3 regions of the Methylobacterium sp. AC690 genome follow, and region 3 is predicted to be linked to each of the others. Evidence: predicted binding sites of a transcription regulator. Region 3 holds the regulator's gene; each other region holds the start of a gene.
What was found. Region 3 encodes LexA, which represses DNA repair genes until DNA is damaged. Its sites were predicted from a motif close to TGTTCNNNNTGTGTTCNG; they were not measured.
Positions count from the first base shown of each region.

Region 1: a site for LexA is predicted at 2,374-2,391, ahead of uvrA (excinuclease ABC subunit UvrA). Genes of this name have one in related genera too.
Region 2: a site for LexA is predicted at 1,513-1,530, ahead of dinB (DNA polymerase IV). Genes of this name have one in related genera too.

Region 1 covers NZ_CEEDOX010000006.1:98,858-103,325, forward strand. The annotation lists gene AC0IY1_RS08945 (methyl-accepting chemotaxis protein) at 1-2,006, opposite strand, end outside; gene uvrA (excinuclease ABC subunit UvrA) at 2,512-4,468, shown strand, end outside.
Region 2 covers NZ_CEEDOX010000004.1:20,644-25,111, reverse strand. The annotation lists gene AC0IY1_RS05610 (dimethylmenaquinone methyltransferase) at 170-1,324, opposite strand; gene dinB (DNA polymerase IV) at 1,563-2,651, shown strand; gene AC0IY1_RS05600 (MFS transporter) at 2,674-3,843, opposite strand; gene AC0IY1_RS05595 (LysR family transcriptional regulator) at 3,946-4,468, shown strand, end outside.
Region 3 covers NZ_CEEDOX010000005.1:220,804-225,271, forward strand. The annotation lists gene sfsA (DNA/RNA nuclease SfsA) at 1-360, opposite strand, end outside; gene AC0IY1_RS08150 (DUF937 domain-containing protein) at 524-1,303, shown strand; gene lexA (transcriptional repressor LexA) at 1,522-2,274, shown strand; gene AC0IY1_RS08160 (ComEC/Rec2 family competence protein) at 2,268-4,468, opposite strand, start outside.

The DNA.
Region 1 (4,468 bases), on a different contig from region 3:
GCCGTCGCCTGACGGGCGAGATCGCTCGCGGCATTGAGCACCTGGGCCGATCCGCTCCGGGCGGATTCCGCCGCGTTACGGACACCGACGATGTGGCCGGATACCGCCCGGGTGCCCTCGGACGTCAGCACGGTATTCCGAGCGATCTCCTGCGTCGCGGCTTCCTGTTGGTCCACGGCCGCCGAGATGTCCCCCGAGATCCGGCTCAGGCGCTGGATGACATCGGTGATGCCGCCGATGGCCGTCACGGACGCGTCGGTCGATTGGGCGATCTCGCCGACCTTCGCGGCGATTTCCTCTGTTGCCCGCGCCGTCTGGGTCGCCAGGCTCTTCACCTCCGCGGCGACGACCGCGAAGCCGCGCCCCGCCTCGCCGGCCCGGGCCGCCTCGATGGTGGCGTTCAGGGCCAGGAGGTTGGTCTGTGCCGCGATGCTGGTGATCAGGCCGACGATCTCGCCGATGCTGTTCGCCGCCTGGGCGAGACGATGGACATCCCCCGCCATCCGCGCCGCATCGCGCTCCGCTTCGCTGGCGACCGCGGTCGAGGCTTCGACGCGGTTGCCGATCTCCCGCACCGAGGCGCTCAGCTCCTCCGTCGCTGCCGCGACGGTGTCGGCCGTGGCCGCGGTTTCTGCCGAGGCGGCGGCGACGGACCCGCTCAGGGATGAGGTGTCGCTCGCGGCCTGGGTCAGGGCATAGGCCGCCGTCTCGAGCTGGCTCGCGGCAGCCGAGACCGCCTCGACGATCCCGCTGGCTTGCGCCTCGAAGCGATCGGCCAACGCCACCATCTCGGCACGGCGGGCAGCCGCGGCATTGGCGGTGAGATGGTCGGCCTCCGCGGCGATACGCCGGCGCTCGGCGACGCTGGCCTGGAAGTCGACAGCCGCCGCCGCGATGGCGCGGACCTCGCGGGCGCCGTGCTGCGGAATCGGCCCAGACTCCTCGCCCCGGCCGATGGCCGTGAGGGAGGCGGCGATGCGGGTGAGCGGACGGGCGATGGCGGTGCCGAAGGCGAAGGCCAGGCCGCAGGAGAGGACCAAGGTCGCGAGGCCGACGGCCATCCAGACCATGACGCTCTGTTCGGCGTCGGCCCGGGCGGCACCGGCCGCGGCGCCGAGATCCGCGGTGAGCCGGTCCTCGATCGTCTTCAGGGTATCGATGCGTTGGGTGGCGAGGCCGAACCAGGCGGGCGCATCGGTGAAGGCGAGCGGAGTGCCCGGGGGCGTGTCGAGGACGAGGCGGCGCAGACGATCGACCTCCCGGGCCGCGGGCGCCGCCTTGCCGGCATCGAGAAGGGCGGCTTGCTCCGGTACGGCCCCGAGCCGGAACAGAGATTCGTAGGTGCTCTGGCCCGCGCTGAGACCGGCCAGACGCTCGTGGCCAGCGAGATCGATCTGACCGGCACCGAAGATCGCCGAGGCCGCCGCTCGCTCCTGGCCCGCCAACTCCTTGAGCGCGAGGAACGACGAGTAGGAATTGATGCGGGCGGCGAGATCCGCGCTGGCCGCGACTTGGGAGACCTCGCGCACGAGGTCGAGCGCGTTGGCGATCAAGCCCGAATACAGCGCCATGTTCTGGGCCGGCGTACGACCGAGCCCGTCGACGGCCGTGCGGTGGGGGTCGATCGACGCCAATTGCTCGGTCAGGGTCGCATTCCGCCGGGCGACGCCGGCCCCGAAGGCGGCGAGGTCGAGGCCGGTCCGGCCCGCGTCCAGGGCCGCCCGGGCCACATCGGTCCGCGCACGCTGCGCATCGAGCTCGGACCGGAACTTGTTCCCCTTGGCGGCCAGATACAGGCTCGATGCCCCGCGCTCGCGCTGGGCTTCGTGCACCAGGGCACTGATCTGGCCCGCCATGCCGACGAGCTCCTGCACATGGACCATCCGGGTCCGAGCGCTCATCCGCTCAGTAATGGCAAGTCCAACGACCATCGTAAACGCAAGGCACGGAGCGAGCGCAACTAAGAGAATCCGAAAGCGCAGCGATGAGAAGAGACCGGCGGACATCACATGAAACCTGCTTGGAAACGTTGCAGCACTGTGAGAGCAGCCGGTAAAGGTTGTGTTTCAAAATTAGCCTATGATCAATTTTTAATCATTGTCTGCCATTTCTAAGCTGGATAGGCGGGGAGTTTTCCCGGAACGTCCAGTTGTTCCGCGATCCTGCTTCCGTCGCGGCTCCCCGTGCCTGGACGCATGATTGGTGCACGACAAAGCTGTGCTCCGCATCGGAGGGAGCGGCAGGCACATGCCCAATCGCGAGGCAGGATCCGCGTAGCGCCATGGCTTCCACCCATCAGCGTCAGTTCCCGCCAGATCAATCGGCGAGGCCCCAGGTTCTGAAACCTCGGCCAAGCGCCCACGATATTGTCCGCGTACGCTTTTTGTTCTAGCTGAGGAGCGGATATGCGTGGCGCGTGCCTTGCCCGATGCGGTGGCGCGCCCGACATGCCGCGGGGGCTCTGGTCGAGTCCTGCCGCGTTCCGCGCTGAAGACGTTCCGAAGAGACTCCATGGCCAAAGCCAAAGCCGCTGCCAAGAAATCGCAAGCCGAGGCCGAGCGGGTCGAAGCCAAGATCGAGGCGTTGTTCGACGGCGCGCGCGATGCCCGGGTCATCTCGGTGCGCGGCGCGCGCGAGCACAACCTGAAGAACATCGACCTGACGATTCCCCGCGATCGCCTCGTGGTCTTCACGGGTCTGTCCGGCTCCGGCAAGTCGTCGCTCGCCTTCGACACCATCTACGCCGAGGGCCAGCGCCGCTACGTCGAATCCCTTTCGGCCTACGCGCGCCAGTTCCTCGAGATGATGTCGAAGCCCGACGTCGACCAGATCGACGGGCTCTCGCCGGCGATCTCGATCGAGCAGAAGACCACCTCGAAGAACCCGCGCTCGACGGTGGGCACCGTCACCGAGATCTACGACTACATGCGCCTGCTCTGGGCGCGGGTGGGCATACCCTACTCGCCCGCGACCGGACTGCCGATCGAGAGCCAGACGGTCAGCCAGATGGTGGACCGTGTACTCGCCCTGCCGGAGAAGAGCCGGCTCTACCTCCTAGCCCCTGTGATCCGCGGCCGGAAGGGCGAGTACCGCAAGGAGATCGCCGAGTTCCAGAAGAAGGGCTTCCAGCGCCTGCGGATCGACGGCGAGTACTATGCCATCGACGACGTGCCGAAGCTCGACAAGAAGCTGAAGCACGACATCGACGTGGTGGTGGACCGGATCGTAGTGCGGGCGGACATCGCGGCGCGGCTGGCGGATTCCTTCGAGACCGCCCTGGAGCTCGCCGACGGCATCGCCCTGATCGAATTCGCCGATACGCCCGAGGGCGAGGCGCCGCGCGAGGCCATCACCTTCTCGTCGCGCTTCGCCTGCCCCGTCTCCGGTTTCACCATCGCGGAGATCGAGCCGCGGCTCTTCTCGTTCAACAATCCCTTCGGCGCCTGTCCGACCTGCGGTGGTATCGGCCACGAGATGCGGATCGACCCCGAACTCGTGATCTCGGATGCCAAGCTCAGCCTGAAGCGCGGGGCTGTCGGTCCCTGGGCGAAGTCGACCTCTCCGTATTATGGCCAGACCCTCGACGCCCTCGCCCGCCACTACGGCTTCAAGACGACCGTTGCGTGGTCCGACCTGTCCGCGAAGGCCCGGGACGTCGTCCTGTACGGAACCGGCCCGGACGCGGTCCGCTTCGCCTACGACGATGGAATGCGCGCTTACGAGGTGAACAAGCCCTTCGAGGGCGTCATCCCGAACCTGGAGCGGCGCTACAAGGAGACGGAGAGCGACAGCTCCCGCGAGGAGATTGCCCGCTTCATGAGCGAGACGCCCTGCGCCAGCTGTGGCGGCAAGCGCCTGAAGCTCGAAGCGCTCTCGGTCAAGGTCGCGATGGAGGATGTGGGCGAGATCACCGCCCTCTCGGTCCGGGACGCCCATGCGTGGTTCTCGGCGCTTCCGGGCAAGCTCACCGACAAGCAGAACGAGATCGCCTACCGGATCCTCAAGGAGATCCGCGACCGGCTGACCTTCCTGATCGATGTGGGGCTCGAGTACCTGACGCTGGCGCGCGGCTCCGGCTCACTCTCGGGCGGCGAGAGCCAGCGCATCCGCCTCGCCTCGCAGATCGGTTCCGGGCTGACGGGCGTGCTCTACGTCCTCGACGAGCCGTCCATCGGCCTGCACCAGCGCGACAACGAGCGCCTGCTCGGCACGCTGAAGCGCCTGCGCGACCTCGGGAACTCGGTGATCGTGGTCGAGCACGACGAGGACGCGATCCTGCAGGCTGACTATGTCGTCGACGTCGGCCCCGGTGCGGGCATCCATGGCGGGCAGATCATCGCCCAGGGCACCCCGGAAGAGGTGCTGAAGAACCCGGCCTCGCTCACTGCCAAGTACCTCACCGGCGAGATGAGCGTTCGGGTCCCGACCGCCCGCCGCAAGGGCCGCAAGGGCAAGCTCAGCCTCGTCG
Region 2 (4,468 bases), on a different contig from region 3:
CCGGCGGGTGTCCGGCACCGCGCGCGACGCCGCGGTGCCAGGCAGCGGGACGTCCCGAGGCGCGGATGCCGCGGGCTGCGTGCGCCGACGAGTCTGCCGCGCTCTGGCCCGGCCGGCAATTGGGCCCGCTCGGCAATCGGGCGCGGCCGGGTCGGCGCGATCGCGCGCCTCAGCCCTTCCAGTTCTTCAGGGCCCCGAACGGGCTCAGCGCCGGATCGGCCGCCGGCGGGTTCAGCACGGGCTCGACCTGCGCGATGGCGTCCGCCAGGGAGAAGGCCGAGCCGCTGGTCAGCTTGCCGCCCGCGGCATCCTTGTGGCCGCCGCCGCGGAAGCGCCGCGCGCCGTCGAGGGCGGTCTCGTTGTTGGAGCGGAAGGACATCGTGCCGGCCCGCTGCACGTTGAGGACGCGCTTGGCCCGGCCGCTCTCCATGATGAGGTCCGAGACCCGCTGGAAGGTGCCGGAATCGAGCCCGAAGGACATCAGCGTGCCGTCCGAGAGGGGATGGAACAGGTCCGAGCGGGCGAGCACCCGGGCGATGCGCATGCGGGTGGTGAGGGTGCGGTCGTCCTCGGCATCCTCGGCGAGGTAGCCGTCGAGGATCGCCTTGCGCAGGGCCGGCACCTGGCCCTCGATCACGGCCGGGGAGGCGCCGTCGCCGAGGAGGCGGGCCGCGCCGAGGAGGAGGTCGCCGACGAACCGGTCGTGCCAGGGATGGCCGATCGGCACGAGGTTCGAGACGTTGTCCCAGAACATCTCGTCGAGGCTCAGGCCGCTGCGGAAGGCCGGCCGGTCCTTGCGCCACAGATCCACGGCATCGACCGCCGTCACCAGGGCGCCGAGGATCGGATCCTCGCCGCTCTCGCGGGTCGCGTAGAGGGCCCGGTGCTCGTAGGCCATCCGGGTGGCGCAGCAGGCCTCGTCGATGAGCACGACGAGGTTCGGATCTTCCAGGTCGAAGCGCTGCAGGCTCGGCGTTGCGGGATCGGCCAGCGGTGCGAGGCCCTGCTCGCGCAGCTGGTCGACCGAGGAGGCGTGGTGGTCGAGGACGACGAGCCGGTGGCGTGCCTCGGGCTCGCGGCGGCGGTTCAGGGCGGCGAAGTTGCGCAGGAAGGTGACGGCCACCGCCTCCAGGCCGAGATCGGTCATCAAGATCATTTCCGGGGCGGACGCCTTGCCGAGGCGCTTCAGCTCGGTCTCGACCACCGGCCCGACATCGGAATAGCGCGGCACGTGCACGATGCGGGCGACCTCGGCGAACTGGCCGACCACCGTGGAGGCGCCGTAGCCGTCGAGGTCGTGGTGGGTGATCTGGGTGATGTTCAAGAACCTGTCCTCGGGCGAATCGCGAAGCACGGGCTTCGTGTGACCTGGGCGCCCTTATGCGGCACGCCCCGGTTCGCGGCGAGCCCCCCGCGCGGTGAGCCCCCTGGTTCGTCCCTGCTCGGCTGCGTCGGTTTCGCGGGGGATCGGGAGCCGGCAGGGGTTGATTCCCGGGCCGGGACCGGGATGCTGCGAACAGACCACGAACACCAGCGATAGAACGATCGGAGGAGCGTCCGCGATGGACCCGGACGGCGCGGGCGCGATCCGCAAGATCATCCATATCGACATGGACGCGTTCTACGCCTCGGTGGAGCAGCGCGACGACCCGGCGTTGCGGGGCCGGCCGGTGGCGGTGGGCGGATCGCGCGAGCGCGGCGTGGTGGCGGCGGCGAGCTACGAGGCGCGGGCCTTCGGCGTACGCTCGGCCATGCCCTCCGTCACCGCGCGCCGGCTCTGCCCGGACCTCGTCTTCGTCAAGCCGCGCTTCGAGGTCTACCGCTCGATCTCCGAGCAGATCCGGGCGGTCTTCGCCGAGCACACCGACCTGATCGAGCCCGTGGCCCTCGACGAGGCCTATCTCGACGTGACGGAGAACCGTCAGGGACTGCCGACCGCCACGGCGGTGGCCCGCGCGATCCGGGCCACGATCCGCGCGCAGACCGGTCTCGTGGCCTCGGCCGGCGTCTCGTACAACAAGTTCCTGGCCAAGGTCGCCTCCGACTTCCGCAAGCCCGACGCCCTCTTCGTGATCACCCCCGCCATGGGGCCGGCCTTCGTCGAGGCATTGCCGATCGGGCGTTTCCACGGCATCGGCCCGGTCACCGAGGGGCGGATGAAGGCCCTCGGCATCCTGACCGGGCGCGACCTGCGCGCCCTCAGCCTCGAGGCCCTGACGAAGCGGTTCGGCGCCTCGGCGCCCTACTATTACGGGGTGTCGCGGGGCATCGACCCGCGTCCGGTCCGGGTCAACCGGATCCGGAAATCCATCGGCGCCGAGAACACCTTCTCGGACGATTCGTCCGAGTTCGCGGTGCTCGCGGAACGGCTGGCGCCGATCCTCGACAAGGTCTGGGGTGCCGCCACCGCCAAGGAAGTCCGGGCCCGCACGGTGACGCTGAAGGTCAAGTTCGCGGATTTCGAGCAGATCACCCGGGCCCGCTCGGTGCCCGGCTTCGTCCCGGATCGCGCCGCCCTGGAAGAGACCGTTCTGCTCCTCCTGCGCGACCTGTTCCCGCTCCGGCGCAGCGTGCGCCTCCTCGGGGTCTCCCTCTCCGCCCTGGAACACGGCCCCGCCCCGGAACCGCGCCAGCTCGGCCTCGGATTGTAGAGGCGCGCCCGGTTCCCCGAAGTCAGGGACACGCCACCGCGCCGGCGACGCGCCGGCCGCGCCGCAGAACGAGGAGGAAAGCGAGGCCGACCGCCGCCATCGCTGACCCCGCCACCGAGACCGCCGGATAGCCTCCGCCGAGGTCGATCACGAGGCCGCCGAGGGCCGCACCGATGGCGTTGCCGAGGTTGAACGCACCGATATTGAGGGCCGAGGCCAAGTTGGGCGCCTCGCTGGCCTCCGCCATTACCCGCATCTGTAGGGGCGGCACCAGGGCGAAGCTCGCGACGCCCCAGAGCAGGATGAGCGGGGCGGCGACCCAGCGCGAGTCCATCCCGACGGCGAACACCCCGAGCAGCAGGACCAGGGCTCCCAGGGAGGCAATGATGGTTCCGTCCACCGTGCGGTCGGCGAGGCGTCCGCCGGCCCAGTTCCCGAGGGTCAGGCCGACGCCGTAGACCACCAGCATCGCCGTGACGAAGGAGGCGTCCGCCCCCGTCTCGATACGCAGGATCGGGACGATGTAGGTGAAGACTGTGAACATGGCGCTCGACCCGAGGACCGTGAGCGCGAGGGCGCCGAGAACGGCCGGCCGCGCCACGACGCGCAGCTCCGCGCGGATATCGGGGGCGCGCTCCACGGGCAGGGGCGGCAAGGCCAGCCGCAGCGAGAGCATCGCGACGGCGCCGATGCCGGCGATGCCCCAGAAGGCCGCGCGCCAGCCCAGCGCCTCCCCGACCCAGGCGGCGAGGGGCACGCCGCCGATCGTCGCGATGGTCAGGCCGGAGAACATCGCGGCCACGGCGGCTGCACGCCGCTCAGGCCGTACGAGGCTGGCGGCCACCACCGATCCAATCCCGAAGAAGGCGCCGTGGTTGAAGGCCGTGACGATCCGTGCCGCGAGCAGCATCGCGTAACCGTCGGCGAGGGCCGAAATCACGCTGCCCACCGTGAAGATGCCCATCAGGCCCACGAGAAGCGCCCGGCGCGGCACCCGCGCGAAGGCGAGGGTCATCAGCGGGGCGCCGATCAGGACGCCGAGCGCATAGGCGCTGACCAGCAGGCCGGCGGCCGGGATCGAGACGCCGAGATCGTTCGCGATCAGCGGCAGCATGCCCATCGGCGAGAATTCGGTGACGCCGATCCCGAAGGCGCCGATGCTCAGCGCCAGCAGCGCAGGATGGATTGTCATGGGGGTTGCCTCTCGGTCATTGTTCCCGACAGGCACATGATGCAGCGCGACACCGGGCGGTAGCCCCATCTCCGGACCGACATCTGTGCGTCAGGAGCACGAATGCCGCGGGACCGAATCGACCGGACGGGGGAGATGGCGGCCTTCCTCGCCATTGCGCGAGACGGCAGCCTGTCCGCGGCGGCCCGCGGGCTCGGGCTGACCGCCTCCGCCGTCAGCCGCATCGTTGCTCGCCTGGAGGCACGCCTTGGCGTGCAGCTGATCGTGCGAACCACCCGGACGCTGCGCCTTACCGCCGAGGGCGAGAGCTATGCCCGTGCCGCGCGCCGCATCCTCGCCGATATCACCGAGAGCGAGAGCGCAATCGCCGATCAGGCCTCCCCCCGCGGTCGGGTCCGGATCAGCACCGCCTCCGCCCATGGACGACTGGTGATCGTACCGTTGCTGGCGGAATTCGTGACGCGCCATCCCGGCATCAGCGTCGACATCGACCTCAGCGACCAAGTCGCCGACATCCTCGGCGGACGCGCCGATGTGGCGATCCGCTTCGGGACTTTACCGGACAGCCCGCTCACCGCGCGCCGCCTCGGCGACACGGGCCGGACGGTCGTGGCCTCGCCCGCCT
Region 3 (4,468 bases):
GCTGGCCTGGGCGTAGCGGACTTCGGGGCGCAGGTTCGTGTAGCCGGCGAGGGACGGCAGGCCGCCGGCGGCGAAGGCCTCCGCCACCAGGGCGTTCGGCCGCATCGTGTTGATCCCGACCCATTGCCGGCCGCCGGGCAGGTCCGCGTCCACCAATTCCCATGAGAAGGGCAGCTTGCGCGTCGGGCTGCGGACGTCGGACAGCAGGGCGCGCGCGCCCGGCACGGCAAGTCCCAGCATCGCCCCCGGATTGGGACAATGGGCCGTGATCAGGGATCCATCGGCAAGCTGCAGATCGGCGAGAAAGCGCTTGTAGCGCCGCACCAGGCGCGCCTCGATCAGGGGCGAAGGGAAGCGCATCGCAGGTCCGGGGTGAGAAACAGGTTGATGCAGGTTCCCGTCGGCGGGGAATCAGGCCGTGGTGAGGCGCCCGGGCTGGTCAGTGCTGACCGGATGCGACAGACTTCGCGGGGCGCGCCCGGGTCGATGACCGGGAAAGCCGTTGTCCGTCCGCGAGGCCGCCATGTTTAATGTGTTCGATCTCCTTCAGGCGCAGGGGGGCGCCAGCGCGCAGGGTTTCGGACGGCAGTTCGGCTTGTCGCCGGAGCAGAGCCTGCGCGCGATGCAAGCCCTGCTCCCGGCCCTGACGATGGGGCTGCAGCGGAACGTCGCCCAGGATCCGACCGGCTTCGCGCACCTCTTCAACCTCGTTGGGCCTGCCGCGTCGAAGGCGTCGAGCGCCACGCCCCAGATGGACATGCTGGTCCAGCAACTCTTCGGCTCGCCCCACCTGAGCCAGGCGGTTCTGCAACAGGCCGCCACCGTCAGCGGCGTCGCGATGCCGGCCCTGAAGCAGATGCTGCCGATCATGGCGGGCATGGTGGTGGCGGGGATCGTCCACGTCATGATCAACCAGGCGCCCGCCGCAGCGCCGGCGCCGCGCGCCGAGGCGAACCCTTTCGGCTTCCCGCCCAATGCCTGGTCGGAGATGATGCAGGCGTTCCTGAAATCCGGCGGCAGTGCCCCGGAGCCCGCGGCGCCCGCGCCTCAGGCCCGGCCGCGTCCGGCGCGGCTCGCGGCCTCGCCCCGGCCCGAACCGGCCGCGCTGGACACGTCCTCCGCGGAAGCGCCCTTCGACATGATGCAGCAGATGTTTCAGGCGGGCCTGGAGGTACAACAGGAGAACGCCCGCGCGATGCAGCGCCTGTTCGATACCTTCTGGCACGATCCCCGCGACCCGACTGAGACGGGCGGCCACGGGCCCGGCGATCGGCCCAAGACAGGAGGCACCGGGCAGCGCTAGCCGAAGAAGGCATGTGCGGAGACGCGGGCAATCGACTGACCCGAGGCGTTGCTGTCGAACTCAGCACCGCGTTCCACAATCCCCATCGCGCCATTGGGTTGGGCAAGGTGCCTCTAGACAGGAACCCTTGCAGAACACTTACGGAACGTTTAACGTGTTCGTGGTTTGTTTCTGGTGCCGCCCGCCGCGATCCGTGGCCCTAACGAAGAGTGCCCCGCATGTTGACGCGTAAGCAGCTGGACCTGCTCCAGTTCATCCAGCTCCGGATGCGCGAGAGCGGCGTTCCCCCGTCGTTCGACGAGATGAAGGACGCTCTCGACCTGAAGTCGAAGTCGGGCATTCACCGCCTGATCACGGCCCTTGAGGAGCGCGGCTTTCTGCGCCGGCTGCCCAACCGGGCGCGGGCGATCGAGGTGATCCGGATGCCGGAGAGCCTGGGCGGGAACGCGGGTGCCCCGCGCACCGCACCGGCCCCCGAGGTTCGACGCTTCACGCCGAGCGTGGTCGAAGGCGGGAAAGGCAAGGGCCTGCCGGCCGGCGCATCGGTGTCCCGCCTGCCGACCACGCAAGCCACCGACGAGAGCGGTCGGGCGGTGACCATCCCGGTGATGGGTCGAATCGCGGCGGGTACGCCCATCTCGGCCATCCAGGAACAGAGCCATTCGGTGACGATGTCACCCGATTTCCTGGCCGGTGGCGAGCATTACGCCCTGGAGGTGCGCGGTGATTCGATGGTCGATGCCGGCATCCTCGACGGCGACCTGGTCGTGATCCGCAAGCAGGATACGGCCAATACGGGCGACATCATCGTGGCGCTCATCGACGACGAGGAAGCCACGCTGAAGCGCCTGCGCCGGCGCGGCTCGTCCATCGCCCTGGAAGCGGCGAACCCGGCCTATGAGACGCGGGTCCTCGGCCCGGATCGGGTGCAGATCCAGGGACGGCTCGTCAGCCTCGTGCGCCGCTACTGAGGGATTTCTCTGTTCGGTTGGTCACCGGCAGGATCCAACGGATCGTCGGTGCGCTCGGGGATCTCCGGTAGAGCCGTCGCCGACGGTGGCGACGGTTGCGGGTGTGGTCCCGTCTGTTCCGACGGCGGCGGTGGCGGGGTTGCACGCCATGGCACGACGTCGCCGGGATGCTTCGCGGTGACGAGGGTCGGCCCATCGCGGGTGAGGCGGATGGCGGTTGCGCCGTGCGATCCCAGGAAATCCCGGTCGACGACGATCGGCGCGGCACAGCCTGCGGGTGCGGATTGCCGGGTGATCAAGATCGTGGCCCGGGCGCAGTCCTCCCCGAGGGCGCGCTTGTCGGTGATCAACGCGAGCACGCGGCCGTCCGGTGTGGTCAGGGTACAACCCAGGCCATCGCAGCGTGAGCCCTGATACCCCGTGATGTCCTGCACCCTTCGGTCGTCGCCATCGGCCTTGAGCCATTGCGCCAGCACGAAGGGGGGCGGCCGTCCAAGGGTGGCGAGGCGCCCGTTGCGCTCGCGGACGGCTGCGCCTGCCCCCTCACGATCGATGTAGATGTCGTAGCGGTCCGGGGCGGCGGCACAGGCGAGGCCGATCGCTGCCGGGATGAGGCCGAGCCAGCGCAGCGAAGAGGCCGGAAGCGTCAGGACGATCAGGGCCACCGCCAGAAGGCCGAGGGCGCCCGTGCCGAAGGCCGGGACCACCACGACGGCGTGTCCGAAGCCCGCAATCCAGGTGGAGATGGCGAGCATCCCCCGCACCGCGAGGCCCATCGCCCACCAGACCGGCTGATCCAGTGCGAACGGATAGGCCAGGATCCCGAGAACCGCCGACGGCATCACCGCCAGGGAGACCAGCGGCAGGGTGAGCGCATTGCCCACTAGCCCGAAGGGCTGCACCGTCTGAAAGTGATAGGTGGCGAAGGGCGCGGCGGCGATCTGGGCCACGAGGGTCGTCGCCAGGGTGCCGATGACCGCGGTGGTCACCAGGGCGAAGATCCGGGGGAGCGGGCCGGCCCCATCGCGCTGCAGCGCGCGTCCCGCGATCAGCGGCGCGCAGGCGATCAGGCCGGCGACCGCCCCGAACGACATCTGGAAGCTCGGGCCGAGGAGGCCGTCCGGCTCGCGGGCCAGGGCGATCAGGGCGGCAATGGCCAGGTTGCGCATGCTGAGCGCCGGGCGGTCGACCAGGATCGCGCCGAGCATCACGAGGGTCATGATCAGCGAACGCTCGGCCGCGATGTCCCAGCCGGAGAAGACGCAGTAGGCCGTGACGCCCACCATGGCGACGGCGGCGGCGATCTTCTTGATCGGCCAGTGCAAAGCCGCGAACGGAACGACGGCCAGGAGTGCCCGCACCAGCCAGAACACCACGCCGGCCGCCAGGACCATGTGGAGGCCCGAGATCGACACGACGTGGTAGATGCCGGCGGCGCGGAGGATGTCGTTGGTCTCCGGGCTGATCAGGCCGCGCTTGCCCGTCACCAGGGCCGCGGCCACCGCCCCGGCCTGGCCTCCGTTGGCGTCGGTGATACGTCGCGTCAGGGCGTTTCGGGCCGCATCCACGGCCGCAGCGAGGCGAACCTGCCAGTCCGCCGGCTCGGCTGACGGCCGCAACGCGACCTTGCCGACGAGGGAGCCCACCGCGCCGATCTCACGGAAGAAGGCATCCCGGGCGAAGTCGTAGCCTCCGGGGCGGGCGGCCTCCGGCGGCGGAAGCAGGCGTGCGGTCGCGGCGATGCGGTCGCCCGGCTTCAGGGTGTTCGCCTTGCGATAGGACACGCGCACCCGGACCGGGCGGACCTGGGCGCCGAGGGTGCCGAAACTCTCGACGCGGATGATCAGGCGTGCCCCCTGCTCCCGCTCGTCCAAGCCCTCGATGGTGCCCACCAGCGGACCGATCGTGGTGCGGGCGAGGATCGGCCCGTCGACCCAGCGGACCCGCGCCGCGGCGGCGGCGAAGCCGAGGAGCGCGGCCATCGCGGCGAGCACCAGGGCCAGACCGAACGGGCGCGCGACGAGGAACGGCGTCGTCGCGGCGAGCAGCGCTGCGGCTGCGAGGGGCGCCAGGAGCGACGGTGTCCCCTGTGTCCCGAGAAAGTACATGAGGATGCCGCCTCCGAAGGCGACGGCGAGCCAGGGGAACAGCCGACGCTGCTCGATCTCCCGGCGCCAGCCCGCGCGGAACCAGT